4 regions of the Streptomyces sp. NPDC052101 genome follow, and region 3 is predicted to be linked to each of the others. Evidence: riboswitches for the same ligand, from Rfam matches in the RefSeq annotation. Region 3 holds a riboswitch; each other region holds the start of a gene.
The links. A riboswitch is a leader RNA that binds a small molecule or an ion and turns the genes downstream of it on or off. The one in region 3 is predicted to bind cobalamin.

Region 1 (7,409 bases), on a different contig from region 3:
GCCTGCTCCGTCCCTCCGACCTGCCCTACCTGCGCGCGGCGCTGCCCCCGGGCGCCCACGCCGAGCGGTTCGAGGAGGTGGAGCAGGCCTGGCGCGGGCCGGGAACGACGTCACCATGACGCTCCGGCGGCTACTCCTCCGGCGGAAACACCGCCTCCCCGCTGCCCAGCAGGGTGATCAGGATGGCCTCCACCGGGCAGCTCTCGGCGGCCTGCAGGATCGGTTCGTTCGCGTCGGTGTCCGGGGCCACCGGGTGGGACTGGCGGGCGGTGTCGAGACGGAAGTGGTCCGGGGCGTGATGGAGGCACTGGGCCGAGCCGATGCACACCGACCGGTCGACCTCGACGTGCCAGCGGTCGCCCATGAGTCAGGCCCCCGCCGGGAGGTGGATCATCTTGTGTTCGAGATACTCGCCGTAGCCCTCCGGGCCGAACTCCCTTCCCAGTCCGGAGTTCTTGTAGCCGCCGAACGGGCCGAGCATGTCCAGGCTGAAGGTGTTGACCGAGTAGGTGCCGGTGCGGACCTGCCGGGCGACCTCGATGCCGTGTTCCACGTCGGCCGTCCACACGCTGCCGGACAGCCCGTAGTCCGAGTCGTTGGCGATCTTCACCGCTTCCTCCTCACCGCCGTACGGGAGCAGGCAGATGACCGGGCCGAAGATCTCCTCGCGGGCGATGCGCATGCTGTTGTCGACGTCGCCGAAGAGGGTCGGTTCGACGTACCAGCCACACTCAAGACCGGCCGGGCGGCCGCCGCCGGTGAGGATCTTGGCGCCCTCCTCCTGGCCGAGCCGGATGTAGTCGAGGTTGCGCTGCTGCTGGCGGCGGGCGACGAGCGGGCCGACCTGGGTCGCCGGGTCCAGCGGGTCACCGACCCGCAGCGCGCTCGCGGCGGCGGCGAAGGCGTCGGCGAACTCGTCGTAGCGGGCGCGCGGGACGAGGATGCGGGTCTGGGCCACGCACGCCTGCCCGTTGTTCATCCAGGCCGCCGGGACGATACCGGCCACCGCCGCCCGCACGTCCGCGTCAGGGAGGACGAGCGCCGCCGACTTCCCGCCCAACTCCAGTGTCACCCGAGTGAGATGGCGGGCGGCGACCTCCATCACCCGCTTGCCGGCCGGGACCGAGCCGGTGAAGGAGATCTTGTCGATGCCGGGGTGTCCGACCAGGTACTCGCTGACCTCGCGGTCGGCCGGGAGGATGGAGAGGACACCCTCCGGGAGGCCGGCCTCCCGCGCGATCTCACCGAGGACATAGGCGTCCAGGGGGGACTCCGGGGACGGCTTCAGTACGACCGTGCAGCCGGTCAGCAGCGCCGGCGCGAGCTTGGCGGCGGCGACGAACTGGGGGACGTTCCACGGGACCACGGCCGCGACCACCCCGACCGGCTCCCGCCGGACGAGGATCGGGCCGAGGACCCCGTCCCGGCGCTCCTCGTAGGTGTAGTCCCGCGCGACCCTGATCGCCGCGTCCCACACCATCATCGCGCCGAGCGCCTGCGCGAGGACGCTCCAGGAGTACGGGGAGCCGTTCTGGGCGGAGATGACCCGGGCGATCTCCTCGTGGCGCGCGGCGATGCCGTCCTTGATGCGGGTGACGACCTCGATGCGCTCCGCCAGGGACGTGCGGGGCCAGGGGCCCTCGTCGAAGGCGCGGCGCGCGACGGCCACGGCCCGGTCCACGTCCTGCCGGGCGGCGTGCGGCACCCGGCCGATGACCTCCTCGGTGTGCGGGGAGACCACCTCGATGACGTCCTTGCCCACGGGGTCGGTCAACTCCCCGCCGATGAACAGCTGTCCGTGTTCCACAAGCTCGGCCATGGCCGTCCGCCTCCCACCGCACCGCACGTTTCTGACGCTGTTTCAGAACTGATATCAGTTCTAGTTATAGTGGGCAATGGCCGTGGGGTGCGGGTGGTGGGGCGGAGGGCTGATGAGGAAGACGTTCGATCACGGCGGGGGCGTACGGTCCGTGGCGGTTCCCATCCCGGACAACCCCCTCGGGCACACGCTGGTGTACGTCGTGGACACCGACCGCGGCCCGGTGCTCATCGACACCGGGTGGGACGATCCGGCGTCGTGGGACACGCTCGCGGCGGGGCTCGCGGCCTGCGGTACGGCGGCGGAGGAGGTGTACGGCGTCGTCATCACGCACCACCACCCCGACCACCACGGCCTGTCGGCCAAGGTGCGCGAGGCCTCCGGTGCCTGGGTGGCGCTGCACGCGGCCGACGCGGCGATCGTGCGCCGGACGCGCGGGACGCGGCCCGAGCGGTGGTTCACGTACATGGCCGCCAAGCTGACGGCCGCCGGGGCGCCCGAGGAGCATGTGGCACCGCTGCGCACCGCCCGCGGCCGGGGCCTGCCCGGCCTGGCCCCCGCCCTCCCCGACCGGGAGATCGTCCCCGGCGAACTCCTCGACCTGCCCGGCCGCCGGCTGCGCGCGATATGGACCCCTGGCCACACCCCCGGCCACGTCTGCCTGCACCTGGAGGAGGAGCACCCGGCCCGGCTGCCGGGGCATGGGCGACTGTTCAGCGGGGATCATCTCCTGCCCCGGATCACCCCGCACATCGGCCTGTACGAGGACCCGGACGACGCGACCGTGACCGACCCCCTCGGCGACTACCTCGACTCCCTGGAGCGGATCGGCCGGCTCGCACCCGCCGAGGTGCTCCCCGCCCATCAGCACGCCTTCACCGACGCGACCGGCCGGGTGCGGGAGTTGCTCGCCCATCACGAGGAGCGGCTGGCCGGTCTGCTCGCGCTGCTCACCGAGCCGCTCACGCCCTGGCAGCTCGCCGAGCGCATGGAGTGGAACCGCCCCTGGGACGAGATCCGCTACGGCTCCCGGAACATCGCCGTCTCGGAGGCCGAGTCCCATCTGCGCCGACTGGTCAAGCAGGGCCGGGCGGAACCGGTGGCGGGGAGCGAGCCGGTGGCGTACGTGGCGGTGTGAAGCGGTCCAGTGGTGTAGGGGGCCAGTGGACTGGGGGTCCAGCCGTCCAGTGGTCCAGCCGTCTAGTGGTCCTGCGGTCTTAATGAGTCGTCTTGTGTGCGGCGGCCCTGTTAAACAGGCGCATGGACCTCGTCGAAGCGCTTCTCGCCCAGCACGCCTGCGAACACGTCATCCTGCACTTCGTCCGCCGCCTCGACCTCGGTGAACCGGCCGACGTGGCCGACCTGTTCACCGAGGACGGCGTCTGGGAGTGGCCTCCGCCGGGGGACGGGCGCCGGATCGAGGGCCGGGAGGCGCTGCGTGCGTACTTCGGCTCCCGCCCCGCCGACCGGCTCTCCTGCCGTCTGATGTCCAATGTGCTGGTCACCGTCACCGGCCCGGACTCGGCGAGCGCCACCTCGTCCTTCGCGACGTACCGCGTCGACGGTTGGCAGGGAGGCGGCCCCGTCCCTGCCGGGCCGCCCGTCCAGGTGGGTCACTACGAGGACACCTTCCGCCGGGTCGACGGCACGTGGCTGATCGCCTCCCGCACCCTGCGCCTGCCCTTCGGGGGCGACACGCCGAAGGTCTAGCCTGACGTAAAGTGGCGGGGTCGTCATCACACCCGTACGGGGGAAAGCCGGTGCAATTCCGGCGCTGGCCCTCCCCCAACTCTCGGCTTCGCTCGAGCCGGGGGTACCCCCATCCGTGAGCCGTCCGACTGCCACTGGACGGTGAGCCGGACTGCCCCGCACGGGACGTTGACCGGCTCACGTGCGTCGGCGGCCCGCCGTGCACGGCACCGTCGAGGTCTACGGAGCCGAGCCGCCCGGGGTCTGACCCGTGCGCTGCCGGTTCCCCGCAGGAGAGGCAGTCGCCGACCATGAACGTCCGCCGCTGTGCCGCGGCTCTCGCCGCCGTAGGCGTACTGGCCGCCGCCGCGCCCGCCACGGCCGCCGGCCCGTCCCCGTCGCCGAAGGTCACGGTCCCGTCCGGGCTGTACGGCACCTCCGACCCGACCTACGACGGCGTGTGGCGGCAGTCGCTGACGCTGATCGCCCAACGGACCGTCGGCTACCGGCCTGCCGTGCAGGCCGTGGACTGGCTCGCCGGACAGCAGTGCGCGAACGGCGCGTTCGCCGCCTTCCGCGCCGACCCTGCCAAGACCTGCGACAGCAAGGTCATGGTGGACAGCAACAGCACCGGCGCCGCGGTCCAGGCCCTGCAGGCCACCGGCGGGCACGGCGCCGCCGTCGGCAAGGCGGTGACCTGGCTGAAGTCCGTGCAGAACAAGGACGGTGGCTGGGGCTACGCGCCGGGCGGCGCCAGCGACACCAACTCCACCTCGGTCGTCATCGGCGCGCTGGCCGCCGCCGGTTCGGACCCGGCGGACGTCCACAAGGCGGGCAAGTCCCCCTACGACCTGCTCGCCGCCATGTCCATCCCCTGCGGCGAGACCGGCGGCGGCGGACTCGCCTACCAGCCGGACAAGAAGGGCAAGCTGTACGCCAACGCGGACGCCACGGCGGCGGGCGTGCTCGGTGCGCTCGGCAAGGGGTTCGACGCGGTGACCGGCAAGGCGCCCGGCGGCAACGCGTGTGCCACCGGCAAGCACCTCACCCCGGCACAGGTCGCGGACAACGCGGGCGCGCACCTCGCGTCGGTCGTCGCGAAGACCGGGCATCTGACGTCCACGCTGCCCGGCACCATGGACCAGCCGGACTACGGCAACACGGCGGACACGGTCGTCGCGCTCGCCGCTGACGGGCGGTCGGCGCAGGCGCTGCAGTCATACACCTGGCTGGAGAAGAACGCCGGGAAGTGGGCGGCGCAGAGCGGCCCGGCCGCGTACGCCCAGCTGATCCTCGCCGCGCACGCGCTCGGCGCGCAGCCGGGTGACTTCGGCGGCACCAGCCTGATCCGGTCCCTCAACGAGCTGGGCCCGGCCCCGCACCTGGAGTCCGCCGCGCACGACACCAAGAAGTCCGAGAAGTCCGACGGCGGCTCGAAGTTCGGCGTCTGGTGGTTCGTCGGCGTCTGCCTCGTCGCGGGCATCGGCGTCGGCTTCCTGCTCAGCGGCCGGAAGAAGCGGCAGCCGTGACCGCCGTCCGCCGCGCCGCGGGCGCCCTGTGCGCCGCGCTGGTCCTCATGGCCGGGGCGGCGGGCCAGGCACAGGCCACCGGCTATCGCTACTGGTCCTTCTGGGAGCGCGACGGCGGGCACTGGACGTACGCCACGCAGGGCCCGTCGAGCGCGCGCCCCGACGACGGGGCCGTGGAGGGCTTCCGCTTCGCGGTGAGCGCGGACTCGGCGGACGCGAGCCGGCCGGGCGGGGCGGCGGACTTCGGCACGATCTGCGCGGCCACACCGGCCAGGTCCGGGATGAAGCGGGTGGCCCTGGTCCTCGACTTCGGCACCCCGGCGGACGCGCCGTCCGGCGAGCGGCCGCCGGCGCGTCGTACGGCCTGCGCGAGGGTCTCGGCCGACGCGACGGCCGCCGACGCCCTGGCAGCCGTGGCCAAGCCCCTCCGCTATGACACCAACGCCCTGCTGTGCGCGATCTCCGGGTATCCGAAGGAGGGGTGCGGGGAGCAGGTGACCTCCGGCCGGAAGAGCGGCTCGGACAGCGGGCCTTCTCTGGGGTTGCCGATCGGTGCGGGGGTGATCGTCCTTCTGGGAGGCGCGGCGGTGTGGCAGTTCCAACGGCGGCGCAATGTCTCGGGATGACTGCGGGCCGGATGTGGCTGGTCGCTCCCCCAAGTTCTCGGCTTCGCTCGAACCCGGGGGGACCCCCATCGTGGCGGAGCCGCATATCGATACGGCCCGCGCCCCTGGGGAGTTGCAGCACCGCACACTGCGAAGTGCCGTTCACCCCGGTGCCTGGTGGCTCTGGGCCCTCTCCCTCGGCACCGCCGCCACCCGTACCACCAACCCCCTCCTCCTCGCGCTCCTCATATCCGCCTCCGCGTACGTCGTGGCGACGCACCGCACCGACACCCCCGCCTCGCACGCCTACGCCGCCTTCGCCAAGCTCGCCGTCGCCGTTCTCCTCGTCCGCCTCCTCTTCGCGACCGCCCTCGGCTCCCCCATCCCCGGCACCCACACCCTCCTCACCCTCCCCGAAGTCCCGCTCCCCCACTGGGCGCAGGGCATCCGGCTGGGCGGCAGGGTCACGGCGGAGGCCCTCGTATTCGCCGCCTACGACGGGCTCAAGCTCGCCACCCTCCTCATCTGCGTCGGCGCGGCGAACGCCCTCGCCGGCCCCACCCGGCTGCTGAAATCCCTGCCCGGCGCGCTGTACGAGACCGGCGTCGCCGTGGTCGTCGCGCTCACCTTCGCGCCGCATCTCATCGCCGACGTCCAGCGGCTGCGCGCCGCCCGCCGGCTGCGCGGCCGCCCGGACCGGGGCCTGCGCGGCCTGCTGCAGGTCGGACTGCCAGTCCTGGAGGGCGCGTTGGAGCGCTCGGTCGCGCTCGCCGCCGCGATGGAGGCCCGCGGCTACGGCCGCAGTGCCGAGGTCCCGGCCCGCGTCCGCCGTACGACGGCCGCGCTCACCCTCGGCGGTCTGCTCGGCGTGTGCGCGGGAACGTACGGGCTGCTCACCGCGGAGGGCGGCACATACGGCATCCCGCTGCTGCTCGCCGGTGTCGCCGCCGCGCTCGCCGGGCTCCGGCTCGGCGGCCGGCGTTCGCTGCGCACCCGGTACCGCCCGGACCCCTGGGACGCGCGGGCCTGGCTGGTGACCGCGTCCGGCGCCGCGGTGGCCGCGCTTCTCACGCTCGCCTCCGCCGACGACCCGGAAGCCCTGCACCCGGGTGTCCTGCCCCTCGTCGCCCCCACCCTCCCCCTGTGGCCCGCCGCGGCGGTCCTCCTCGCTCTCCTCCCCGCCTTCGTCGTCCCGAAGAACCCCACGAACCCCAAGAACCCCAGGGCCCCCAAGGAGCCGTCGTGATCCGCTTCGAGGATGTCAGCGTGACGTACGACGGCGCGGCCGAACCCACCGTCCGGGGCGTCGACTTCGAGGTGCCGGAAGGCGAACTGGTGCTGCTCGTCGGCCCGTCCGGGGTGGGCAAGTCGACCGTGCTCGGCGCGGTGAGCGGGCTGGTGCCGCACTTCACCGGCGGCACCCTGCGCGGCCGCGTCACGGTGGCGGGCCGGGACACCCGCACCCACAAGCCGCGCGAACTCGCCGACGTGGTCGGCACGGTGGGACAGGATCCGCTCGCCCATTTCGTGACGGACACGGTGGAGGACGAACTCGCCTACGGCATGGAGTCGTTGGGGCTCGCGCCGGACGTCATGCGGCGCCGGGTCGAGGAGACCCTGGATCTGCTGGGCCTCGCCGGGCTCCGGAACCGTCCGATCGCCGCCCTGTCCGGCGGACAGCGGCAGCGGGTCGCGATCGGCTCGGTCCTCACCCCGCACCCCCAGGTGCTGGTCCTGGACGAGCCGACCTCGGCGCTGGACCCGGCC
Region 2 (7,409 bases), on a different contig from region 3:
CTTGAACCAGGTGACCTCGGTGAATCCCTCCGGGATGTCAAACTTCGGCATGAGGTCGCGCTTCTCGAACATGCCGTCGATGTCCACCATCTCGGCGATCGACCGGGTGTTGTCACAGCCCTCCTGCCAGTAGTCCGAAGACTCCAAGGCGTACATCTCCTCGGTGGACTTCAGGTAGTAACCGCCTCCGTCCAGCTTGAAGCGGTTCGGGTCGGAGAGGTTCTTGCCGGTCTGGATGCACAGCAGGGCGTCGTGGGCGCCGGCCTCGTGCGCGTACGTGTAATGCGAGTCGTTGGTCACGAGCGGCGGGATGCCGAGCTTCCTGCCGACCTCCAGCAGGTCCGCACGGACCCGGCGCTCGATGTCGAGGTCGTGCTCCATCAGCTCCAGGAAGAAGCGGTCCTTGCCGAAGATGTCCTGGTAGTCGGCGGCCGCCTTCAGGGCCTCGTCGAACTGGCCGAGGCGCAGCCGGGTCTGCACCTCGCCGGAAGGGCAGCCGGTGGAGGCGACGATGCCCTCGGACCACTGGGCGATGGACTCCTTGTCCATCCGGGGCCACTTCGTCAGCCAGCCCTCGGCGTAGGCGTCCGAGGAGAGGCGGAAGACATTGTGCAGACCCGTCTTGTTCGTGGCCCACATCGTCAAATGGGTGTACGAGCCGCTTGCCGAGACGTCGTCCTTCTTCTGGTGCGGCTGGCCCCACAGGACCTTGCGCTTGTTCCGCCGCGACTCGGGAGCGACATACGCCTCGATCCCGATGATCGGGGTGATCCCCGCTTTCTTCGCCGAGTGGAAGAAGTCGTACGCCCCATGGAGGTTGCCGTGGTCGGACATGGCGATATGCGTCATGCCCATCTCATTGCAGGCATTGAACATGTCCTTGAGCCGCGCGGCACCGTCCAGCATCGAGTACTGGGTGTGGACGTGCAGGTGCGTGAACGGCGATTTCGGCACAGCTTGGACTCCGGGGAGAGAGGTGGCCGACGAGGAACAGTAGACCGGAGAGACTAGCCATAAGTTCCCAGCGAAACGCGGGACTTGGCCGCGCCGTACGGCCGAACCGGCTCGAAGAGCTGCTGGCGGCTTCCGGTCTCGAAAGCAACGATCGCCCCAGGCCGGCTCCTCGGCGTGCTTCGACCCCGCACTACCCCAGGCGTTCGCCGAGTCGGCGGCGCGGCGGGGTGAAGGTGTACAGGTCGAGGATGTCGGGCGCAGGAGCCATGCCCGGGCCGCCGGCGCGGACCCAGGTGATGATGTCCTCGGTCGCGTCCGCGTCGTTGACGAGCCCGAGCCAGACCGGGCGCGCACCGGCGGCCCGGCCCGCGGCGGAGGGCTGTACGACGATGACGTTGGCCTGGTCGCACACGTCGAGGCAGGCGGAGATGCGCACGGGCACCGCCGCCCGCAGTCGCGCGGTCTGCGCCGCGTGATCCACCCCGGTCACCTTGGGACTGCCGCAGCAGCAGTCCCGGCACACGACGACCCGGCACGGCGCCGCATCGTCTCCTGCCACAACCCCGTTTACCTTCGGCCTCTTGGGCACGCCGCGTCACTCTCCTCCCGGGGAGATCCGCCCCGGTGTCCGTCGAGGAGGCGACCGCGTGAGTCTCCTGGCTCCCGGGTCGTCGCTCGTCCCGCCTTGCCGCCCCGGAGGGGGGCGGTGGCCTGCCGGAACTCGCTCACCGGTCACAGTGGCGGGACCGCGCCGGATTCACACCGGCTTCCTCGGACCGCCGTCGCCTTATGTCGCCGATCATCATTCCATCACCGCCGCCGGGCCGTCACCCGGCCCTCGTGCCGGCCTCGAGCGCATGACAGCCGACGTGGATGGCCACGCCCTCGGAGCATACAGAATGTGATCGACCTGTCGCTTTCCGCACCGGATCCGGGAGCCGTGGATGCAGAACCAGGAACAGACCGTCGTACACCGTGGCAGGACCCTGGCGTGGGAGGGCTTCTGCACCGGGCCCGATCTGCTCTCCATCGAGGAACTGGAGCAGATCTCGCGGCGTCTGCTCGGGACGGATCTGGCCGGCGCGAAGAAGGCGGCCGACAAGGAGCTGCTGCCCTTCGGAGCGCCGTGCGGCCGGGTGCCGGCCATCGTGCTGGGCACCGCGTCCACGCTGAAGGGCTGCTTCGAGGCCGATGTGGCCCAGTTGGCACTCGGCCGCTCGCCGGACGACTTCTCGGCGTACAACGAGGCACGGGCGGTGTATCTGGCCGCACCGGGCGACCTGGTCGTGGGCCGGGGCGAGCCGTGGCGGCAGGCGGTGGCGGGGTCCGAGGCGGTTCCCGTGGAGGTCCCCGAACTGCGCTACTACTACCTGACGCACGCCCTGCTGGCGATGGCAGCCGACGCGCTCCCGGGCCGGCCGGCCGCACCGCTGGAGCGTCTGGTACGGCAGCTGAGCACGGCACCGCACACGGTGGTGCGGCTGTTCGCGATCGACGCCGAGGCGCGAGTGCTGCTGCTGTGGCTGAAGCGCGCGGCGGGCCTGGAGCAGCTGCGGGTGGACGCCAACGGGCCGGAGATCGCCGAGCGGTGGAACCGCAAGACGACGCTGTACCCGACGGTCGAGGACGCGCTGGGCGTCCCCGCGCCGCGGGCGGACGACGTCCCGGAGGCCACCCTCGCCGCGGAGGCCGAAGCGACCGCGTTCCACCGGGAGTTCGGGGTGCTGCTGCCCCGGCTGCCGGGCTACTCGGTGTCCCGGACGGGAGCCGACGAGGCGCTGCTGCGCCGCCGGGTGCACACGGCCGCCCGGCTGCTGCGCGAGCGGTACGGGCTGGAGCTGGGCTGCTTCAAGCCCGCCGAGGCGCTCACCGGCAGCAGGATCCGCATCGCGGTACCGCTCGCCGACGACGCGGCGCTCGACGCGCTGGCCCGCCAGGCGATGGCGACCGAGGAGGACTACGTCCTGGAGGCGCACGCCCACTACCTGCGCCACCGCGTCCCCGGCTACGAGTTCATCCTGGCGCCCTCGGCCCACGTCGTGGCCGGAGAGCCCGCCGAGGGCGGAACGGTGCAGATCACCCGGGGCAGCGTCTGGGAGGGCAGCGTCTACGTGGACGACGAGACCTGCGCCCGGTTCGACATCACGGCCGCCCAGTTCCGCGCCGTACAGGAGGGCATGGCGGCGCTGCACGGCGCGTTCCGGGGCGCGGGGCGCGACCTGGGGTTCGTCAAGGGCGGCGTGGACTTCGCCATCGCCCGTCCGGGTGGCCGTTTCGGCCGGCGGCCGGTGGTGGCCATGCAGGATCTGAACCTCTCCTCGAACGGCGCCGAGTACGTCCGGGCGTTCCTCGCCGAGGCCCGGGACGTGCTCGGCAGGCGGCAGGGGGTGTACGCGGCGACGAAGGTGGTACGGCCGTCGGTGGAGACGGATCTGAAGCGGCTGGAGGACAGCGTCGGGCGTCCCGGGCCCGAGGGGTGGGCGCGGGCGATCACCTCGGTGGCCGGGCGCTGGGGTCTGATCGGGGTCGCGGCTCCGTGTCCGCGGCAGGCGGCGCGGGAGGTGCTGGAACTGGAGCGGCGGCTGCACCGCGCGGGGCTGCTGCGCACCAGCGTGTGGGACGACTCCGTGCGGGTCCCCTGAGAGCCGGCCGTCAGGAGCGCTTCTCCTGATGCGCGGGCCGGGCCGTCTCCCGGGTGTCTGCCGCGGGCCCGGGAACACGGCCCGTCCCGCGCTCCGCGGGCGCACCGTCCCATGCCGTGGCCCGGCCGGCGTGCAGCAGCGGCCCGGTCATGACGGTGGTCAGCACCGCCATCACCACCAGGATCGAGTAGAACGCCTGGTCGATGAAGTGCAGTTGGAGGCCGACGGTGAGGATGACGATCTCGGTGAGGCCACGGGTGTTCATCAGCACCGCGAGGGTCCCCGCCGTCCGCCGGGGCAGTCCGGCCGCGGCGGCCCCGAGACCGGCACCGGCCATCTTCGTCACGACGGCGGCCACCAGCATCACCGCGAGCCCGCCCAGGTGGGCCGCACGGAACGTGGTCAGATCGACCTTGGTGCCCGCGACCACGAAGTAGAGGGGGAGCAGGATCGGTGTGGCCGACTTCTCCAGTCCGTCCATCACGGAGACCCGCAGCCGCTCCCCCGCGTTCTCCCGGGGCATGACCGCGCCGAAGGCGAACGCCCCGAAGACGAAGTGGATGCCGAGCCATTCGGTGGCCGCGCACGAGGCCATGAGCCCGGCGCACACCACGACCACGGCCGCCGCCGGATCCGCCGCCCCCTTCGCGCGCCGGCGCAGCAGCCGGGCGGCCAGCGGGCGGACCACCAGGATCAGCAGCGCCAGATAGACGGGCACGAACGCCATGTGCCAGGACTGGGTGGTGGTGAAGAGCGCGGCCACGACGGCGAGACAGGCCCAGGCGACCAGGTCGTTCACGCCGGCGGCGGCCATGGCGATCCTGCCGACGGAGGTCTGGTTGAGGCGTTGGTCGGCGAGGATCCGCGCCAGGACCGGGAAGGCGGTGACGGACAGGGCCACACCGATGAACAGCACGAATCCCGGCGCGCCCGAGGGCGCGTGGCCGGCCGCGAACGGCAGCGCGGCGAGGCAGCCGCCGACCAGGGGCAGCAGCACCGACCCGGTCGCCACGCACAGGGCCGTACGGCCGCTGCCGCGCAGGAAGGCGGGGTCCATCTCGTAGCCGATGACGAACATGAACAGAGCCAGGCCGACGTTCGCCAGCGCCCCGAGCAGCGGCTGGACCTCGTCGTACGGGACGGCGTGCCGCCAGCTCCAGGTCTGCGACAGCACGGTGGAGCCGAGCAGGACACCGGCGACGATCTCGCCGACCACCGCCGGCTGCCCCAGCCGGCGGGCGCCCGCCGCGCACAGCCGTGCCACGCCCAGGACCAGGGCCAACGCCAGGAAGAAATACGCTGTCTGATTGCCCATCAGATGATCCTCGCAGCGGTGTCCGGGGCGGCGGGACGGTTCAGCACCGCCCGGCCGATGAGGTCGCGCATCACCTCGCTGGGTCCCGCGGCGATGGTGGCGGCGCGGGCGTCGCGGTGGGCGCGCGCCGCGTAGGAGGTCTCCAGGTAGCCGTGCGCACCCTGCAGTTGCAGAGCGGTGTCGGCGAGCCGGCAGGCCAGCTCGGTGGTGTGCAGTTTGGCCATGGAGCACTCCACCGCGGGCAGTTCGCCCTGCTCGTACAGCCACGCGGTGTGGTGCACCAGCTGCCGTGCGGCTGCCAGTTCGGTCGCCAGGTCGGCGACGCGGTGCTGAATCGCCTGCTTGTGCGCGAGTGCCTCGCCGGCGACTTCGCGGGCGCGCAGGAACGCGTGCAGCTCGTCCAGGGAGCGGTCCATGCCGCCGAGGGCCAGGGTGGCGGCGACCAGGCGTTCCAGCTGCAGTCCGCGCATGAGGTAGTAGAAGCCGTTGTCGAGCCGGCCGATGAGCCGGTCGGCGGGGACCCGCACCGCGTCGAGGGTGACGGTGGCCGTGCCGGCCGCACGCCAGCCGAGGGTGCGCTGCGGGGTGCGGGTGACGCCGGGCAGGGCTGTGTCGACCACGAGCAGGGACAGCCCGGTCGCGCCCCGGGGCCCGGCCGCGCCGTCGGCCGTGCGCACCGCTGTGACGAGGAAGTCGGCGGTCATGGCGTTGCTGACCATCGACTTGGTGCCGTCGACGAGGAAATGGTCGCCGTCCCGGACGGCCGTGGTGGCGAGGCCCGACAGGTCGGCTCCGGCTCCCGGTTCGGTGATCGCCAGGGCGGCCACCCGCTCGCCCCGTACGGCCGGCGCGAGGTACTCCCGGCACAGGTCGGGCCCGCCGACCCAGGAGAGGTAGTGCGTGGCCATGTAGGCATGGACGGAGACGGCCGCCCGCAGCCCGCCGAATCCGGTACGGCCGAGTTCCTCCAGGAAGACGACCGAGGTGAACAGGTCGCGTTCGCCGCCGCCGACGGCACGCGGGTACAGCAGTCCCAGGTAACCGCGTTCGCCGAGGAGTTTCCAGACGGGGGCGGGGACGGTGTCCTGGTCCTCCCAGCGGGCGGCGTACGGCATCACCTCGGCGGCCAGGAACGCGCGCACCTCCTCGCGGAAGGCGGCGTGGCCGTCGTCGAAATAGGGAGACCTCACGATCCGTCGCTCCTTCGTCGCTCCGCCAGGCACAGCGTGATCTCGTCGTCGAGCAGCCCGAGCAGGTCCCGGGCACGTTCGTGCAGGAAGAAGTGGCCGCCGTCGATGCGGTGGGCGCGGAAACCGTGCGGCGCGAGGGTCCGCCAGGCGGCCACCGCGTCGGGCGGGGCGACATCGTCGTCCTCGCCCCAGAACACGGTGACGGGCACCGGCAGCGGGTCCGGTGCGGGGCGGGCCCAGGTCTCGGCGAGCCGGATGTCCGCGCGGAGCATCGGGTCGAGCATGGCCATCAGGCGGGGGTCGGCGAGGACGTCGGGGGGTGTGCCGGCCAGTCTGCCGAGTTCCGCGCGAAAGCCCTCCGGCGGCAGGTCGTGGATGGCGGGCAGCGCACGCGGTACGTGCGGGGCCCGGCAGCCGGAGAGCAGGACCCGCTCGGGCGGCCGGGCGAGGGGCCGTACGACGGTCTCGTAGGCCAGCATCGCGCCCATGCTGTGCCCGAACAGCAGGTAGGGGGAGGCGATGTGGTCCTCGAGCGCGGCGCCGAAATCCCGGGCCAGCGACGGCCAGTCGGGCGGGACCTGCTCCCGCAGCCGGTTCTCCCGCCCCGGCAGCCGTACGGCGACCAGTTCGATGTCGGCGGGGAGCCGCTCGGCCCACGGCCGGTACACGCCCGCTCCGGCGCCGGCGTAGGGGGCGCAGACCAGCCTCAGCCGGGCTTTTGGCCGGGGCGAGGGCCGGTGGAACCAGCGTCCCGACTCCGCGGTGCGGGTCCCTGCCGCGCCGTTCATGTCCGGCTCCTGTCGGACGACGCCTGGGACCCGGAACGGATCGGTGCCCTCCGTTTCATATTCGGCTCCTGTCCGGTGGCTGTCGCGGGGCCGCGTGGGTCGGGGCGGTTGGGGTGGGCGGAGCGGGGCGGGCGCGGGTGTGTGTCACGAAGGCGGTGCACAGGCCCGCGAGCAGGCCCCAGAAGGCGGAGCCGATGCCGAGCAGCGTCACGCCGGAGGCGGTGGTGAGGAAGGTGACCACGGCCGCCTCGCGCCATCGCTCGTCGGAGAGCGCACTGCTGAGCGAGCCGCCGATGGTGCCGAGGAGGCCCAGCCCGGCGATGCCCGCGACCAGCGCCGGGGGCAGGGCGGTGAGCAGGGAGCCCACGGCTCCGCCGAAGGTTCCGACGCAGAGGTAGAAGATGCCGGCCCAGACCGCTGCCGTGTAGCGCCGGCGGGGATTCTCGTGGGCCTCGCGGCCGGTGCAGATGGCGGCGGTGATGGCGGCGAGGTTGAGGCCGAAGCAGCCGAGGGGCGCGAG
Region 3 (7,409 bases):
GCGCTGGCGGCCCGGCGAGACCATCGACTGCACCTCCGAGTCCTTCCGTATCGCCGTCCGTATCGCCGCCCGCTGCCTGCTGCGCGGCGACTACATGGACGAGCGCGCCGAACGGCTCAGCATCGACCTCGCCACCGTCTTCCGCGGCATGTACCGCCGGATGGTCATCCCGCTCGGGCCGCTGTACCGGCTGCCGTTCCCGGCCAACCGCGAATTCAACCGGTCCCTGGCCGATTTGCATCTACTGGTCGACGAGATCGTCGCCGAGCGGAGGGCATCTGGTCAAAAGCCGGACGATTTGCTGACGGCATTGCTGGAGGCGAAGGACGACAATGGCGACCCCATCGGGGAACAGGAGATCCACGATCAGGTCGTCGCGATACTCACCCCCGGCAGCGAAACAGTGGCGTCCACGATCATGTGGCTGCTCCAGGTTCTCGCGGAACACCCGGAACACGCCGAGAAGGTACGGACCGAGGTCGAATCCGTGACGGGTGGTCGACCGGTCGGATTCGAGCACGTCCGCGCGCTCAGGCACACCAACAATGTCGTCGTCGAGGCCATGCGGCTCAGGCCCGCCGTATGGATATTGACGCGGCGCGCGGTGACCGACACCGAACTCGGTGGCTATCGCATTCCGGCTGGGGCGGACATCGTCTACAGCCCGTACGCGATCCAGCGCGACACCCGCTCCTACGACCGGCACCTCGACTTCGACCCCGACCGGTGGCTGCCGGAGCGGGCCAAGGAGGTACCGAAGTACGCCATGAGCCCCTTCAGCGTCGGAAACCGCAAGTGCCCCAGCGACCACTTCTCCATGACCCAGCTGAGCCTGATCACCGCCGCGATCTCGGCGAAGTACCGCTTCGAGCAGGTCAGCGGGTCGAACGACACGACCCGCGTGGGCATCACACTGCGCCCCCACGACCTGCGGCTGCGGGCGATGCCCTGGTAGGCCACCTGTTACCGGCGCGTGCTCAGGAGGCCTGCGGGCCCCGGAACACGCGCCGGTAGGCGTTCACGGCACGGTGTACGGAAGGCGACTCAGAAGTCCTCGTCCAGGTCGACCGTGCCCTCGACCGCGACCTGGTACGCCGACGGGCGGCGCTCGAAGAAGTTCGTCAGCTCCTGAACGCCCTGCAGCTCCATGAAGGAGAACGGGTTCTCCGAGCCGTACACCGGGGCGAAGCCGAGACGGGTGAGCCGCTGGTCGGCGACGCACTCCAGGTACTGCCGCATCGACTCGGTGTTCATGCCCGGCAGACCGTCGCCGCACAGGTCGCGCGCGAACTGCAGCTCGGCCTCGACGGCCTCCTTCAGCATGTCGACGACCTGCTGCTGGAGCTCGTCGTCGAAGAGGTCCGGCTCCTCCTTGCGCACGGTGTCGACCACGTCGAACGCGAAGGACATGTGCATGGTCTCATCGCGGAACACCCAGTTGGTGCCGGTGGCGAGACCGTGCAGCAGACCCCGGCTGCGGAACCAGTAGACGTACGCGAACGCGCCGTAGAAGAACAGACCCTCGATGCACGCGGCGAAGCAGATCAGGTTGAGCAGGAAGCGACGCCGGTCGGCCTTCGTCTCCAGCCGGTCGAGCTTCTCCACCGAGTCGATCCACTTGAAGCAGAACTCGGCCTTCTCACGGATGGAGGGGATGTTCTGGACCGCGTCGAAGGCGGCGGCGCGGTCGTCCGGGTCCGGGAGGTAGGTGTCCAGCAGGGTCAGATAGAACTGGACGTGCACGGCCTCCTCGAAGAGCTGCCGGCTCAGGTACAGCCGCGCCTCGGGGGAGTTGATGTGCTTGTACAGCGTCAGGACCAGGTTGTTCGCCACGATCGAGTCGCCCGTCGCGAAGAAGGCCACCAGTCGGCCGATCAGGTGCTGCTCGGCCGGGGTCAGCTTCGCGAGGTCGGCGACGTCCGAGTGGAGGTCGACCTCCTCCACGGTCCAGGTGTTCTTGATCGCGTCCCGGTAGCGCTCGTAGAAGTCCGGGTAGCGCATGGGGCGGAGAGTCAGCTCGAAGCCCGGGTCGAGCAGATTGGCGTTACGGGTAGTCATTACTGGCAGGCCTCGCAGGACTCGGGGTTTTCCAGGGAGCAGGCGACGGCGTCGGGCTCGGCGACCTGCTGGACGGGGATGGCGGCGGGAGTCTGCGCCTGGGCGGCACGAGCGATCCGGGTCGCCGGGCGGGAGCGCAGGTAGTACGTCGTCTTCAGGCCGGACTTCCAGGCGTACGCGTACATCGAGGAGAGCTTGCCGATGGTCGGCGTCTCCAGGAAGAGGTTGAGCGACTGCGCCTGGTCCAGGAACGGGGTGCGGGCCGCCGCCATGTCGATCAGGCCGCGCTGCGGGATCTCCCACGCCGTGCGGTACAGCGCCCGCACCTCCTCGGGGATCCACGCGAAGTCCTGCACCGAGCCGTTAGAGTCGCGCAGCGCCTCGCGGGTGCGCGCGTCCCACACGCCGAGGTCCTTCAGGTCCTGCACCAGGTACGAGTTGACCTGCAGGAACTCACCCGACAGGGTCTCGCGCTTGAACAGGTTCGACACCTGCGGCTCGATGCACTCGTACACGCCCGCGATGGAGGCGATGGTGGCCGTCGGGGCGATGGCCAGGAGCAGCGAGTTGCGCAGGCCCGTGCCGGCGATGCGCCTGCGCAGGGCGTCCCACCGCTCGGGCCAGGTCAGCTCGACGCCGTAGTGGTCGGGGTGCAGCACACCCTGGGCCGTACGGGTCTTCTCCCAGGCCGGCAGCGGGCCGTTGCGCTCGGCGAGGTCGGCGGAGGCCTCGTACGCGGCGAGCATGATCCGCTCGGCGATCCGGGTGGACAGGGCCTTGGCCTCGGGCGAGTCGAAGGGCACACGCAGCTTGAAGAAGACGTCCTGCAGCCCCATCGCGCCGAGGCCCACGGGACGCCACTTGGCGTTGGACCGTCCCGCCTGCTCGGTCGGATAGAAGTTGATGTCCACGACGCGGTCGAGGAAGGTGACGGCGGTGCGGACGGTCTCGTCCAGCCGTTGCCAGTCGATGTCCCCGCCGGCCACGAAGGAACCGAGGTTCACCGAGCCCAGGTTGCAGACCGCGGTCTCCCCGTCGTCCGTGACCTCCAGGATCTCCGTGCAGAGGTTGGAGGAGTGGACCACATGGCCCGGCAGGGCCGTCTGGTTGGCGGTGCGGTTGGCGGCGTCCTTGAAGGTCATCCAGCCGTTGCCGGTCTGTGCGAGGGTGCGCATCATCCGGCCGTACAGCTCACGGGCCGGCAGGGTCTTCTTCGCGAGGCCCGCTGCCTCGGCCTTGCGGTAGGCGGCGTCGAACTCCTCGCCCCACAGGTCCACCAGCTCCGGCACGTCGGCGGGGGAGAAGAGCGACCACTGCCCGTCGGCGTTGACCCGACGCATGAACTCGTCCGGGATCCAGTGCGCGAGGTTCAGGTTGTGCGTACGGCGGGCGTCCTCACCGGTGTTGTCCCGCAGCTCCAGGAACTCCTCGATGTCGGAGTGCCAGGTCTCCAGGTAGACGGCCGCCGCTCCCTTGCGCCGGCCGCCCTGGTTCACGGCGGCCACCGAGGCGTCCAGGGTCTTCAGGAACGGGACGATGCCGTTGGAGTGCCCGTTGGTGCCGCGGATCAGCGAACCGCGGCTGCGGATCCGGGAGTACGACAGACCGATGCCGCCGGCGTGCTTCGAGAGCCGGGCCACCTGGTGGTAGCGGTCGTAGATGGAGTCCAGCTCGTCCAGCGGGGAGTCGAGGAGGTAGCAGGACGACATCTGCGGGTGCCGCGTGCCGGAGTTGAAGAGCGTGGGGGAGGACGGGAGGTAGTCGAGGCGGCTCATGAGCCCGTAGAGCGCCGCGACCTCGTCGACGGAGCGAGGGGTGTCGTCCTCGGCCAGGCCGCTCGCGACCCGCAGCATGAAGTGCTGGGGCGTCTCGATGACCTTGCGGGTGAAGGGGTGCCTCAGGAGGTAGCGGCTGTGCAGCGTGCGCAGGCCGAAGTAGCCGAAGCGGTCGTCGGCCGCCCGGTCGACCAGGGCGTCGAGGCGGGCCGCGTGCAGCCGCGCGAACTCCGCGGTGCGGTCGGCGATCAGGCCCTCGCGGTGGCCCACCGCGACGGACTCGGTGAAGGACGTCACGCCCTGCGAGGCGGCCTCGGCGCGGATGGAGGTGGTCAGCAGCCGGGCGGCCAGCTTCGAGTAGGCGGGGTCCTCGGAGATGAGCCCGGCGGCGGCCTCCGTGGCCAGCTCGCGCAGCTCCGACTCGTCCGCGCGCGCCGACCGGCCGCGCAGCGCGGCGGCGGCGACCCGGCCGGGGTCGGCGTCGGGGAGGTCGGCGGTCAGCTCGGTCAGGGTGCGCAGCAACGCGGCACCGGGACCGTCGGTGTCCAGGCCGCTGGCTGAAACCGGATCTGCTGGCGCGATGGTCACGTGGGGCTCTCCCTCGCTCGGCACGGGGGCCTTGCGGAGGGCAGGGGGCAGTCACGAGCGCACGCGGCGTCGCGTCCACCGGCCCACTCCACGAGGCCCGGACGTCAGGGCACACCGGCCGGACGGCCGGGTGCGCGCTGTCGGCAGGTCCTCGGACTGACACGAGCGTGCGGATGCACGCAAGTACACCGTTGCGGGACAGTTCCGGATTCGCACCGGATTCCCCTGCGGCGACAGCGAGGACGAGCATACATCTAGTGCCGGGCTGTCGTGTCACCCCCAGATGTTGTGTCGCACTGGTCTCAGAGCGTCAACTCATAGGTGAGCAGAGTGATGTCGGGCTGCCCGGGCAGCGGATTCCAGTCCCGCCCGGGAGTACGAACGAAGCCGAGGCGTTCGTAGATGCGGTGGGCCGCGTGCATGGTGCGCTTGGTCGACAGAACGATCCGTACGCAGCCGTCGACGGACCGCGCCCTGTCGACGCAGGCTCGCACGAGGCCCTCGCCGACTCCCCGGCCGCGCGCTGCCCGGTCGACGGCCAGCATCCGTATCTCGGCCTCTTCGGGGCGGGCGATGTCGGCCATGGGACCGCCCGACGGCACGAAGGTCACACCGCCGAGCGCCCTACCGTCCTCGACGGCGACCAGCACATCCGCGTCGGCGGCGCGCTTCGCCACGTCCCTCAGCTTGCCGAGGTACCAGTCGCTCTCCCCGAAGTCGAGGAGGCCGTCCCGGAGGTAGGCCTGGGCGGTGATCTTGCCCAGGGTCTCGTAGTCGTCGGGGGTCACCTGCCTGATCACGAAGTCCATGGCACCGAGTGTGCCGGACAGGCACGACAACGGGCCGCCGGATCAGCCTCCGACGGCCCGTGATCAGGACACCTCAGTGGCCGGCGCCCACCGGCAGCTCGGTCGTGACTCCAGGGTCGCCCACGTCCGCCGTGTAGTCCTCCGGCTTGGTCTCGTCGATGCCCTCGGGGGCGTTCGCGGCCTTCAGGACGAAGGTCAGGACCACCGTCACCGCGGCGTTCAGCACGAACGCGGTGAGGCCGATGTAGCCGATCTCGCCGATGCCGGGGATCTGCTTCGCCGAGCCGCCGAAGTGCTTCTGGGTCGGGGAAGCGACGCCGTACGCGGCGATGGTGCCGTACGCCATGCCGACCGCCCAGCCGGCGAGCAGCGCCCAGCGGTGGAACCAGCGGGTGAACAGGCCGCCGACCAGGGCCGGGAAGGTCTGCAGGATCCAGATGCCGCCCAGCAGCTGGAAGTTGATCGCGACCGTCTTGTCCATGGTGAGGACGAAGACCAGGGCGCCGACCTTCACCAGCAGCGAGACCAGCTTGGAGACCTGGGCCTCCTGCTTCGGCGTGGCGTCCGGCTTGATGAAGTCCCGGTAGATGTTGCGCGTGAAGAGGTTCGCCGCCGCGATCGACATGATCGCCGCCGGTACGAGGGCGCCGATGCCGATCGCCGCGAACGCCACGCCCGCGAACCAGTCCGGGAACATGTCCTCGAACAGCTGGGGAATCGCCAGCTGCCCGTTGGTGACCTTCACGCCGGCCGCGATCGCCATGAAGCCCAGCAGGGCCAGCAGGCCGAGCATCAGGGAGTACAGCGGCAGGATCGTGGTGTTGCGGCGGATCACGTCACGGCTCTTGGAGGAGAGGGTCGCGGTGATCGAGTGCGGGTACATGAACAGCGCGAGCGCGGAGCCCAGCGCCAGCGTGGCGTACGTCCACTGGCCCGCCTCCGGCGGCACGAGCGCGCCGCGCGGCTTGCCGGTCGCCGGGTTGACCTGGCTGAAGGCGTGGCCCGCCTTGGCGAAGATCTCGTCGAACCCGCCCAGCTTGATCGGGATGTAGATGATCGCCACCGCGATGACGATGTAGATCAGCGCGTCCTTCACGAACGCGATCAGGGCGGGGGCGCGCAGACCGGAGGAGTAGGTGTACGCGGCCAGCACACCGAAGGCGATGAGCAGCGGCAGGTCCCGTACGAACCAGTTGCTGGCGCTGTCCCCGCCGACCCCCATCACGTCCAGCACCGCCTGGATGCCGACGAGCTGGAGCGCGATGTACGGCATCGTCGCCAGGATGCCGGTCAGGGCCACCGCGAGCGACAGGCTCTTGGAGCCGAAGCGGCCGCGCACGAAGTCCGACGTCGTCACATAGCCGTGCTTGTGGGACACCGACCACAGGCGGGGCAGGAACGTGAAGATCAGCGGGTAGACGAGGATCGTGTACGGCACCGCGAAGAAGCCGGACGCGCCCGCCGCGTAGATCGCCGCCGGTACGGCGACGAAGGTGTACGCCGTGTACAGGTCGCCGCCGAGCAGGAACCAGGTGATCCAGGTCCCGAACGAGCGTCCGCCCAGGCCCCATTCGTCCAGCGAGTGCTCGTTCTCGGCCCTGCGCCAGCGTGCGGCGAGGAAGCCCATGACCGTGACGGCCAGGAAGAAGAAGATGAAGACGCCGAGCGCGACGCCGTTGACGCCGTTCTTCACCGCGCCTCACCGCCCTTCCGGGGGCCGCGGGCGCGCTGGTCGCGCTGCCACAGCTTGTACGCGGTCATGGTGAGCGCGGTGGAGATCAGCACCCAGAGCATCTGGTACCAGTAGAAGAACGGGATCCCGATGAACGCGGGGTCCGTCTTGGCGTAGGAGCCGACCCAGAGCATCGCCACGAAGGGCGCGACGAGACACAGGCCGATGATCACGCGGACCGGTGTCACCACCGGTGGTCTCACTTCAGGTGCTTCGGACATGCCACGGCTCTCCGTCCCCTCGCTGATCACCTGGGTAATGCGCAGGCAATCTAGGTGACGGTGTCGCGACAGCGGAAGACCTCGTCCGTATATCGGTATATCGATTCAGCGAACGCCACCGGCCCTGCCCGTCGCGGGACTTACTCGGTCGGCCGCTTCAGCCGCGCGACGAACTTGTAGCGGTCCCCCCGGTACACGGACCGCACCCACTCCACCGGCTTGCCCT
Region 4 (7,409 bases), on a different contig from region 3:
GGTCGGCACCAGCGTGCCGAGCACCTGGCGTCCGGTGAGGTCGACGCCGGTGATGTCGTCCGGGCCGAGCCGGTCGTACGGTACGCCCGACGGGGTGACCAGCACGAGGTCCCCGGCGCGTGCCGAGACATTGCCCGAGGTGCCGACCACCAGTCCGTCGGTTACGGTCCGCCGTGCCGTGGCGACCAGTTCCGCCCAGATGCGTTCCGGTTCCGCTTCCCGTCGCTGTTCAGCCATGCCGTGATCCTGCCAGCCGTGTTCTCGGACAGGGGGCGGACGGGAGCTTCCGGCCGGAAGTGCGTACCCCCGAATGGGCGGAAGTAGGGGTGAATCGCCGCAAATGGGCGTCGATTCGATGATCTTCAGGCCTTCAATGGACCCCCTTGCCCGCCGGACGATCCTCCGTCCGCCGACCCGGGGAGACACATGGCCCGTGTACGCACTCGTCCCCGTCGCCGCGCCGGTGTCCTCGTGGCGGCCACGGCGGCGCTCGCCCTCGCGAGCACCGGCACCGCGGCGGCCGGAACTCCGGCGCCGGCCACGGGCAAGCCCCGCGGCCACGACGTCTCGTCGCACCAGAAGCGCGTCGGCTGGCCGGCCGCCCGGTCCAAGGGCGCGCGGTTCGTCTACGTCAAGGCGACCGAGTCGACGAGCTACCGCAACCCCTATTTCGCGCAGCAGTACAACGGTGCCCGGAAGGTGGGCCTGGTCCGGGGCGCCTACCACTTCGCGCTGCCGGACAAGTCCTCCGGCGCCAAGCAGGCCGCGTACTTCGTGCGGCACGGCGGCGGCTGGCGGGCGGACGGCTGGACGCTGCCGCCCGCGCTCGACATCGAGTACAACCCGTACAACAAGAAGCACAAATGCTACGGGATGAGCAAGAAGCGGATGGTCCGCTGGGTCCGGTCCTTCAGCGACGAGGTCAAGCGGAAGACCGGCCGCCGCCCGGTCATCTACACGACGACCCAGTGGTGGAAGCTGTGCACCGGCAACAGCCACGCGTTCTCGAAGAGCAACCCGCTGTGGATCGCCCGCCACAGCACCAAGCGGCCGGGGACGCTGCCGGGCGGCTGGCAGTACTGGACCTTCTGGCAGCACAAGTCCCGCGGCCGGCTGCCGGGTGACCAGGATCTCTTCAACGGGTCCGCGAGCCGGCTGCGGGTCTTCGCGCGTAGCCGATAGCCAAGGGGCACCTGGGGCGCCGGTGCCGAACCGGAGGGAAACGGAACATCAACCCCTCCCCTCAGACACCCCCACGCCCGCCTCAGTTCACCTTCCGTTCATCCAGGTTGCCTACGGTCCAACAGCCAATGACCTCGAACGATTGCCTGGGTAAATGGAAAACTTCTCGCTGATCCTCGCGATTGTGGTGGTAACCGCACTCGCGTTTGATTTCACGAACGGTTTCCACGACACCGCCAACGCGATGGCCACGACCATCTCGACCGGTGCACTCAAGCCCAAGGTCGCGGTGGCCATGTCGGCCGCCCTCAACCTTGTGGGAGCTTTCCTCTCCGTGGAGGTCGCCAACACGATCTCCAAAGGTCTCGTCGACGAGCACGGCATACGTCCCGAGGTCATCTTCGCCGCCCTGGTCGGCGCGATCCTCTGGAACCTCGTGACCTGGCTGGTGGGCCTGCCCTCCAGCTCCTCGCACGCCCTGATGGGCGGTCTGATCGGCGCCACCGTCGCCTCCGCCGGCCTCGGTGCCGTGCACGGTGACGTCCTGGTCACCAAGGTGCTGCTCCCGGCCGTCGCCGCGCCGGTCGTGGCGGGCGCCGCGTCGATGCTGGCCACCCGCTTCTCCTACGGCATCGGCGGCAAGGCCGAGGGCGAGGCCACCCGCAAGGGCTACCGCGCCGGCCAGATCGCCTCCGCCGGCCTGGTCTCCCTCGCCCACGGCACCAACGACGCCCAGAAGACGATGGGCATCATCACCCTCGCGCTGATCGCGGGCGGTGCCATCTCCCCCGGCTCCAACCCGCCGGTCTGGGTCATCCTCTCCGCCGGTCTGGCCATCGCGCTCGGCACCTACATCGGCGGCTGGCGCATCATCCGCACCATGGGCACGGGCCTGACCGAGCTGGAGCCGCGCCAGGGCTTCGCCGCCCAGACCAGCGCCGCCACCGCCATCCTGGCCTCCTCCCACCTGGGCTTCTCCCTCTCCACCACGCATGTCGTCTCCGGCTCGGTGATGGGTGCGGGCCTCGGCCGCAAGGGCGGGGTGGTCCGCTGGTCCACCGCGACCCGTATGGCCGTCGCCTGGGTGCTCACCCTGCCGGCCGCCGCACTGGTCGGCGCGGGCGCCGAGTCCGTCACGGACCTGGGCGACTGGGGCACCGCCGCCGTCGCCGTCTTCCTGGTCGCCGCGAGCGCCGCGATCTGGAAGTACTCCCGCCGTGAGGTCGTCGACCACACCAACGTCGTCGCCGAGCCCACGGAGCCGGCCGGCGTGGTGACCACCGCCATCGCCGCCGTGACCCCGCCCCCGGCGGGCACGATCAGCGAGGGCCTGACGGCCACGATCGCCTCCCCGGCCGCCGCCGAGCCCGCGCCCCAGGCCGCCCCGCCGGCCGCCACCGTCTGACCCCGGCCACCCGGTTACCGAAGGAAGCATCATGAAGATCGACTGGGCGGCCCTCGGCTCCGTCTTCGGCGTCAGCCTCGTGTTCACCGTGGCCCTGGTGGCCCTGTTCACCCTCGGCGTCAACGGTCTGGCACGACGCGAGAAGGCCGCCGCGCAGGGCGGCTCCGCCAACCTCGCCGTCACCGGCGCCTACGTCTGCTTCGCCGCGTGCGCGGCGGCGGTGGCGTACGGCATCTACCTGATCGTCGCCAAGGCCTGACGGCCCGCCACGCATCACCCCCTGCGGACCAAGCGTCCCGAAGGCTCCCCTCCAGGCATCACGGAGGGGAGCCTTCGCCGTGCTCAAGAGCCTCGGGCGCCCCGCGATGTGGGGATCGGCACACTCTCCCCGTGCAGGTCAACGGCAAGTTGACGGCCGTTCCGGGCGCGTGGTGGACTGCCCACGCCATGTACGGCGGCAGGAGAGGAAGCCGGTGCGAATCCGGCGCGGTCCCGCCACTGTCACCGGGGAAGAACCCCGGAAGCCAGGAACTCTCACCGCCGAATCTCGTCGAACCAGGGCGCGGACACCCTGAGTGAGGACCCAGATCGCCATGCTCGGCTGCCGAAGGACCCCTGCCAGGCCTGCTCCTGTTCCCACGGCCGGCTGAACCGATGGGTGCCGATCGCACTTACGCGTACGGCGCCGCCGCCGGCCTTCTCGGCGACCTGCTCCTCGGCGATCCGCGCCGCGGGCATCCGGTCGCCGCGTTCGGTCGTGCGGCCGCTGCCGTGGACCGCGCGTTGTGGCACGACCACCGCGGCTGGGGCGCCCTGCACACCGTGGTGTGCGCCGGCGGCGCCGTCGCACTCGGCACGGCCGCCATACGCGCCGTACGCCCCTGCCCCGCCGCCTCCGTCGCACTGACCGCCGCCGCCACCTGGACTGTCGTCGGCGGTACGTCGCTCGCCCGCGAGGCCCGCACCATCGCAGGCGCCCTGGAACGCGGGGACGTCGAGGCGGCGCGGGCGCGGCTGCCGCATCTGTGCGGCCGGGACCCGCAGGCGCTGGACGCCGACGGGATCGCCCGCGCCGTGGTCGAGTCGGTCGCCGAGAACACCTCCGACGCCGTGGTGGGCGCGCTGGTGTGGGGCGCGGTGGCCGGAGTGCCCGGACTGCTCGGCTTCCGGGCGGTCAACACACTGGACGCGATGGTGGGTCACAAGTCGCCCCGGTACCGGCGTTACGGCTGGGCCTCGGCCCGGCTCGACGACCTGGCCGGCTGGCCGGGGGCCCGGCTGACCGCCGTACTCGCCGCCGCGGCCGGACCCGACCCGCGCGGTGCCCTGCGCGCCTGGCGGGCCGACGCCCACCGGCACCCGAGCCCCAACGCCGGCCCCGTCGAAGCGTCGTTCGCGGGCGCGCTGGGGGTACGCCTGGGCGGCACGTTGTCGTACGGCAGCCGGGTCGAGCACCGCCCGGTGCTCAACGGGGAGGCCGGACGCGCCGTTCGGCCCACCGACGTCGACCGCGCCGTACGGCTCTCCCGCCGCGTCGGTCTGCTCGCGCTCGGCACCACGGTCGCCGCGCGCCTGATGGTCAAGAGCGTCAAAGGTCTGAAGGGACGTGGGAAGTGAACGGGGGACTCCTCGTCGCAGGCACCACCTCCGACGCAGGCAAGAGCGTCGTGACGGCAGGGATCTGCCGGTGGCTGGTGCGCCAGGGAGTGAAGGTCGCGCCGTTCAAGGCGCAGAACATGTCGCTCAACTCCTTCGTGACCCGCCAGGGCGCGGAGATCGGACGGGCCCAGGCCATGCAGGCCCAGGCCTGCCGGATCGAGCCGACCGCGCTGATGAACCCGGTGCTGCTCAAGCCGGGCGGCGAGCAGAGCAGCCAGGTCGTGCTGATGGGCAGGCCGGTGGGCGAGCTGAGCGCGCGCGGCTATCACGGCGGGCGGCAGCAGAAGCTGCTCGGCACGGTGCTGGACTGCCTGGCCGAGTTGCGGGGCACGTATGACGCGGTGATCTGTGAGGGTGCGGGCAGCCCGGCCGAGATCAATCTGCGCCGGACCGACATCGTGAACATGGGGATCGCGCGGAACGCGCGGCTGCCCGTGCTGGTGGTGGGGGACATCGACCGCGGAGGCGTCTTCGCCTCCTTCTTCGGGACCGTCGCCCTGCTCTCGCCCGAGGACCAGGAGCTGGTCGCCGGGTTCCTGGTGAACAAGTTCCGCGGCGATGTGAGCCTGCTGGAGCCCGGGTTGGAGATGCTCCAGGGCCTCACCGGGCGGCGCACCTACGGCGTCCTGCCGTTCCGGCACGGGCTCGGCATCGACGAGGAGGACGGGCTCAGGGTCTCGCTGCGCGGCACCGTGCGGGAGTCGACCGTGACGCCCCCGGTCGGCGAGGACGTGCTGCGGGTCGCCGTGTGCGCGATCCCGCTGATGTCCAACTTCACGGACGTGGACGCGCTGGCCGCCGAACCGGGCGTCGTGGTGCGGTTCGTGGACCGCTCGGAGGAGCTGGCGGACGCGGACCTGGTGGTGATCCCAGGCACCCGGGGCACGGTGCGCGCGCTGGAGTGGCTGCGGGAGCGCGGGCTCACCGACGCCCTGGTGCGCAGGGCCGCCGAAGGCCGCCCCGTCCTCGGCATCTGCGGCGGCTTCCAGATCCTCGGCGAGCACATCGAGGACGAGGTCGAATCGCGCGCCGGCGCGGTCGACGGGCTCGGGATGCTGCCCGTGCGGGTGCGGTTCGCCCGCGAGAAGACCCTGACCCGGCCGGCCGGGAAGGCCCTCGGCGAGCGGGTCGAGGGGTACGAGATCCACCACGGCGTCGCCTCCGTAGAGGCAGGGGACGCGTTCATCTCCGACGACGAGGGACACAGCCTGGACGGCTGCCGGGTCGGCCAGACCTGGGGCACGCACTGGCACGGCTCGCTGGAGTCGGACGGCTTCCGCCGGGCCTTCCTGCGCGAGGTGGCCGCCGCCGCGGGCCGCCGCTTCGTGCCGGCGCCGGACACCTCTTTCGCCGCGCTGCGCGAGGAGCAGCTCGACCGGCTCGGCGACCTGATCGAACAGCACGCGGACACGGACGCGCTCTGGCGGCTCATCGAGTCGGGCGCGCCGCAAGGACTGCCTTTCATCGCACCGGGAGCGCCCGCATGAGCACAGTGTTGTTGTTGTCGACTGCCGACACGGATCTGCTGGCGGCCCGGGCCTCCGGCGCGGACTACCGTATCGGCAACCCGACCCGGGTGGACGTCACCGCGGAGCTGCCGGCGCTGCTCGACGGCGCGGACCTCGCCGTCGTACGGCTGCTGGGCGGCAAGCGAGCCTGGGAGGAGGGGCTGGCCGCGCTGAAGGCGGCCGGGATCCCGACCGTGCTGCTGGGCGGCGAGGCCGTACCGGACGCCGAGCTGATGGCCGAGTCGTCGGTGCCGGCCGGTGTGGTCGCGGAGGCGCTGAAGTACCTGGTCGAGGGCGGGCCCGCGAACCTGCTGGAGCTGTCCCGGTTCCTGTCGGACACCGTGCTGCTGACCGGCGAGGGCTTCGAGGAGCCGCGGAAGATGCCGGAGTACGGCGTCCACGGCTCGTACGAGATCCGGGACGGCCGTCCGACCGTGGGCGTGCTCTTCTACCGGGCGCACGAGCTGAGCGGGAACACCGCCTTCGTGGACACCCTGTGCGCGGCCATCGAGGCGCAGGGCGCCAATGCCCTGCCCGTGTACTGCGGTTCGCTGCGCGGTGCGGACGCCGGGCTGTACGAGCTGCTGGGGAGGGCCGACGCGCTGGTCGCGACCGTGCTCGCGGCCGGCGGTACACACGCCTCGCAGGCCTCGGCGGGCGGCGACGAGGAGTCCTGGGACATCGGTGCGCTCGCGGATCTCGACATCCCGGTGCTGCAAGGACTCTGCCTCACCTCCTCGCGGTCCGCGTGGGACGAGTCGGACGCCGCCCTCTCCCCCATGGACGCGGCGATGCAGGTCGCGATCCCCGAGTTCGACGGCCGGCTGATCACCGTGCCGTTCTCCTTCAAGGAGCAGGGCCCGGACGACGTCCCGGTGTACGTGGCCGATCCGGAGCGGGCCGCACGGGTGGCCGGAATCGCCCTGCGCCACGCCCGGTTGAAGCACAAGCCGAACGCGGAGAAGCGCATCGCGCTGGTCTTCACGGCGTACCCGACGAAGCACTCACGGGTCGGCAACGCGGTCGGCCTGGACACGCCCGCTTCGGCGGTGCGGGTGCTGGACGCGCTGCGGGACGCCGGCTACGCGCTCACCGAATACCCCTCCGGCGGCGACGAGCTGATCCACCGGCTGATCGAGGCCGGCGGCCACGACGTGGAGTGGCTGACCGAGGAGCAGCTGGCGGCGGCGCCCGCGCGGGTGCCGCTGGCGGACTACCGGGCGTGGTTCGAGAGGCTGGACCCGCAGCTGCGGGACGCGATGACCGAGGCGTGGGGCGAGCCGCCGGGCGGCCTGTACGTCGACGGCGAGGACATCGTGCTGGCCAGCCTCCAGTTCGGCAACGTCGTGGTGATGATCCAGCCGCCGCGCGGCTTCGGCGAGAACCCGATCGCGATCTACCACGACCCCGACATGCCGCCCTCGCACCACTACATGGCGGCGTACCGGTGGCTGGAGGCCGCACCATCGGAGGGGGGCTTCGGCGCGGACGCGATCGTGCACATGGGCAAGCACGGCACGATGGAGTGGCTGCCGGGCAAGGGGCTGGGCCTGTCGCGCGGGTGCGCCCCTGACGCCGTCCTCGGGGACCTCCCTCTCGTCTACCCGTTCATCGTCAACGACCCCGGCGAGGGCACCCAGGCCAAGCGGCGCGGG

Region 1: it holds a riboswitch for cobalamin, as region 3 does, so the genes downstream of both, AB0L75_RS21395 (prenyltransferase/squalene oxidase repeat-containing protein) here and AB0L75_RS25940 (ribonucleoside-diphosphate reductase subunit alpha) in region 3, are expected to answer to the same signal.
Region 2: it holds a riboswitch for cobalamin, as region 3 does, so the genes downstream of both, AB0L75_RS40105 ((2Fe-2S) ferredoxin domain-containing protein) here and AB0L75_RS25940 (ribonucleoside-diphosphate reductase subunit alpha) in region 3, are expected to answer to the same signal.
Region 4: it holds a riboswitch for cobalamin, as region 3 does, so the genes downstream of both, AB0L75_RS13040 (cobalamin biosynthesis protein) here and AB0L75_RS25940 (ribonucleoside-diphosphate reductase subunit alpha) in region 3, are expected to answer to the same signal.

What each region holds. Positions count from the first base shown of each region.
Region 1 covers NZ_JBFAWH010000011.1:235,470-242,878, forward strand. Annotated here, with positions in the region: gene AB0L75_RS21370 (hypothetical protein) at 1-119, shown strand, start outside; gene AB0L75_RS21375 (ferredoxin) at 131-364, opposite strand; gene AB0L75_RS21380 (aldehyde dehydrogenase) at 368-1,819, opposite strand; gene AB0L75_RS21385 (MBL fold metallo-hydrolase) at 1,932-2,957, shown strand; gene AB0L75_RS21390 (nuclear transport factor 2 family protein) at 3,080-3,529, shown strand; cobalamin riboswitch at 3,530-3,703, shown strand; gene AB0L75_RS21395 (prenyltransferase/squalene oxidase repeat-containing protein) at 3,820-5,037, shown strand; gene AB0L75_RS21400 (SCO2322 family protein) at 5,034-5,663, shown strand; gene AB0L75_RS21405 (CbiQ family ECF transporter T component) at 5,749-6,888, shown strand; gene AB0L75_RS21410 (ATP-binding cassette domain-containing protein) at 6,885-7,409, shown strand, end outside.
Region 2 covers NZ_JBFAWH010000049.1:1,260-8,668, forward strand. Annotated here, with positions in the region: partial or broken gene dnaE (DNA polymerase III subunit alpha) at 1-954, opposite strand, end outside; gene AB0L75_RS40105 ((2Fe-2S) ferredoxin domain-containing protein) at 1,145-1,543, opposite strand; cobalamin riboswitch at 1,604-1,727, opposite strand; gene AB0L75_RS40110 (hypothetical protein) at 1,899-3,596, shown strand; gene AB0L75_RS40115 (cation:proton antiporter) at 3,607-4,911, opposite strand; gene AB0L75_RS40120 (acyl-CoA dehydrogenase family protein) at 4,911-6,101, opposite strand; gene AB0L75_RS40125 (alpha/beta fold hydrolase) at 6,098-6,889, opposite strand; gene AB0L75_RS40130 (benzoate/H(+) symporter BenE family transporter) at 6,945-7,409, opposite strand, start outside.
Region 3 covers NZ_JBFAWH010000015.1:95,438-102,846, reverse strand. Annotated here, with positions in the region: gene AB0L75_RS25950 (cytochrome P450) at 1-955, shown strand, start outside; gene AB0L75_RS25945 (ribonucleotide-diphosphate reductase subunit beta) at 1,045-2,058, opposite strand; gene AB0L75_RS25940 (ribonucleoside-diphosphate reductase subunit alpha) at 2,058-4,421, opposite strand; cobalamin riboswitch at 4,546-4,688, opposite strand; gene AB0L75_RS25935 (GNAT family N-acetyltransferase) at 4,724-5,230, opposite strand; gene mctP (monocarboxylate uptake permease MctP) at 5,304-6,923, opposite strand; gene AB0L75_RS25925 (DUF3311 domain-containing protein) at 6,920-7,183, opposite strand; gene AB0L75_RS25920 (GntR family transcriptional regulator) at 7,324-7,409, opposite strand, start outside.
Region 4 covers NZ_JBFAWH010000005.1:274,923-282,331, reverse strand. Annotated here, with positions in the region: gene AB0L75_RS13060 (class II aldolase/adducin family protein) at 1-237, opposite strand, end outside; gene AB0L75_RS13055 (lysozyme) at 427-1,182, shown strand; gene AB0L75_RS13050 (inorganic phosphate transporter) at 1,337-2,587, shown strand; gene AB0L75_RS13045 (hypothetical protein) at 2,619-2,846, shown strand; cobalamin riboswitch at 3,003-3,144, shown strand; gene AB0L75_RS13040 (cobalamin biosynthesis protein) at 3,242-4,204, shown strand; gene AB0L75_RS13035 (cobyric acid synthase) at 4,201-5,733, shown strand; gene cobN (cobaltochelatase subunit CobN) at 5,730-7,409, shown strand, end outside.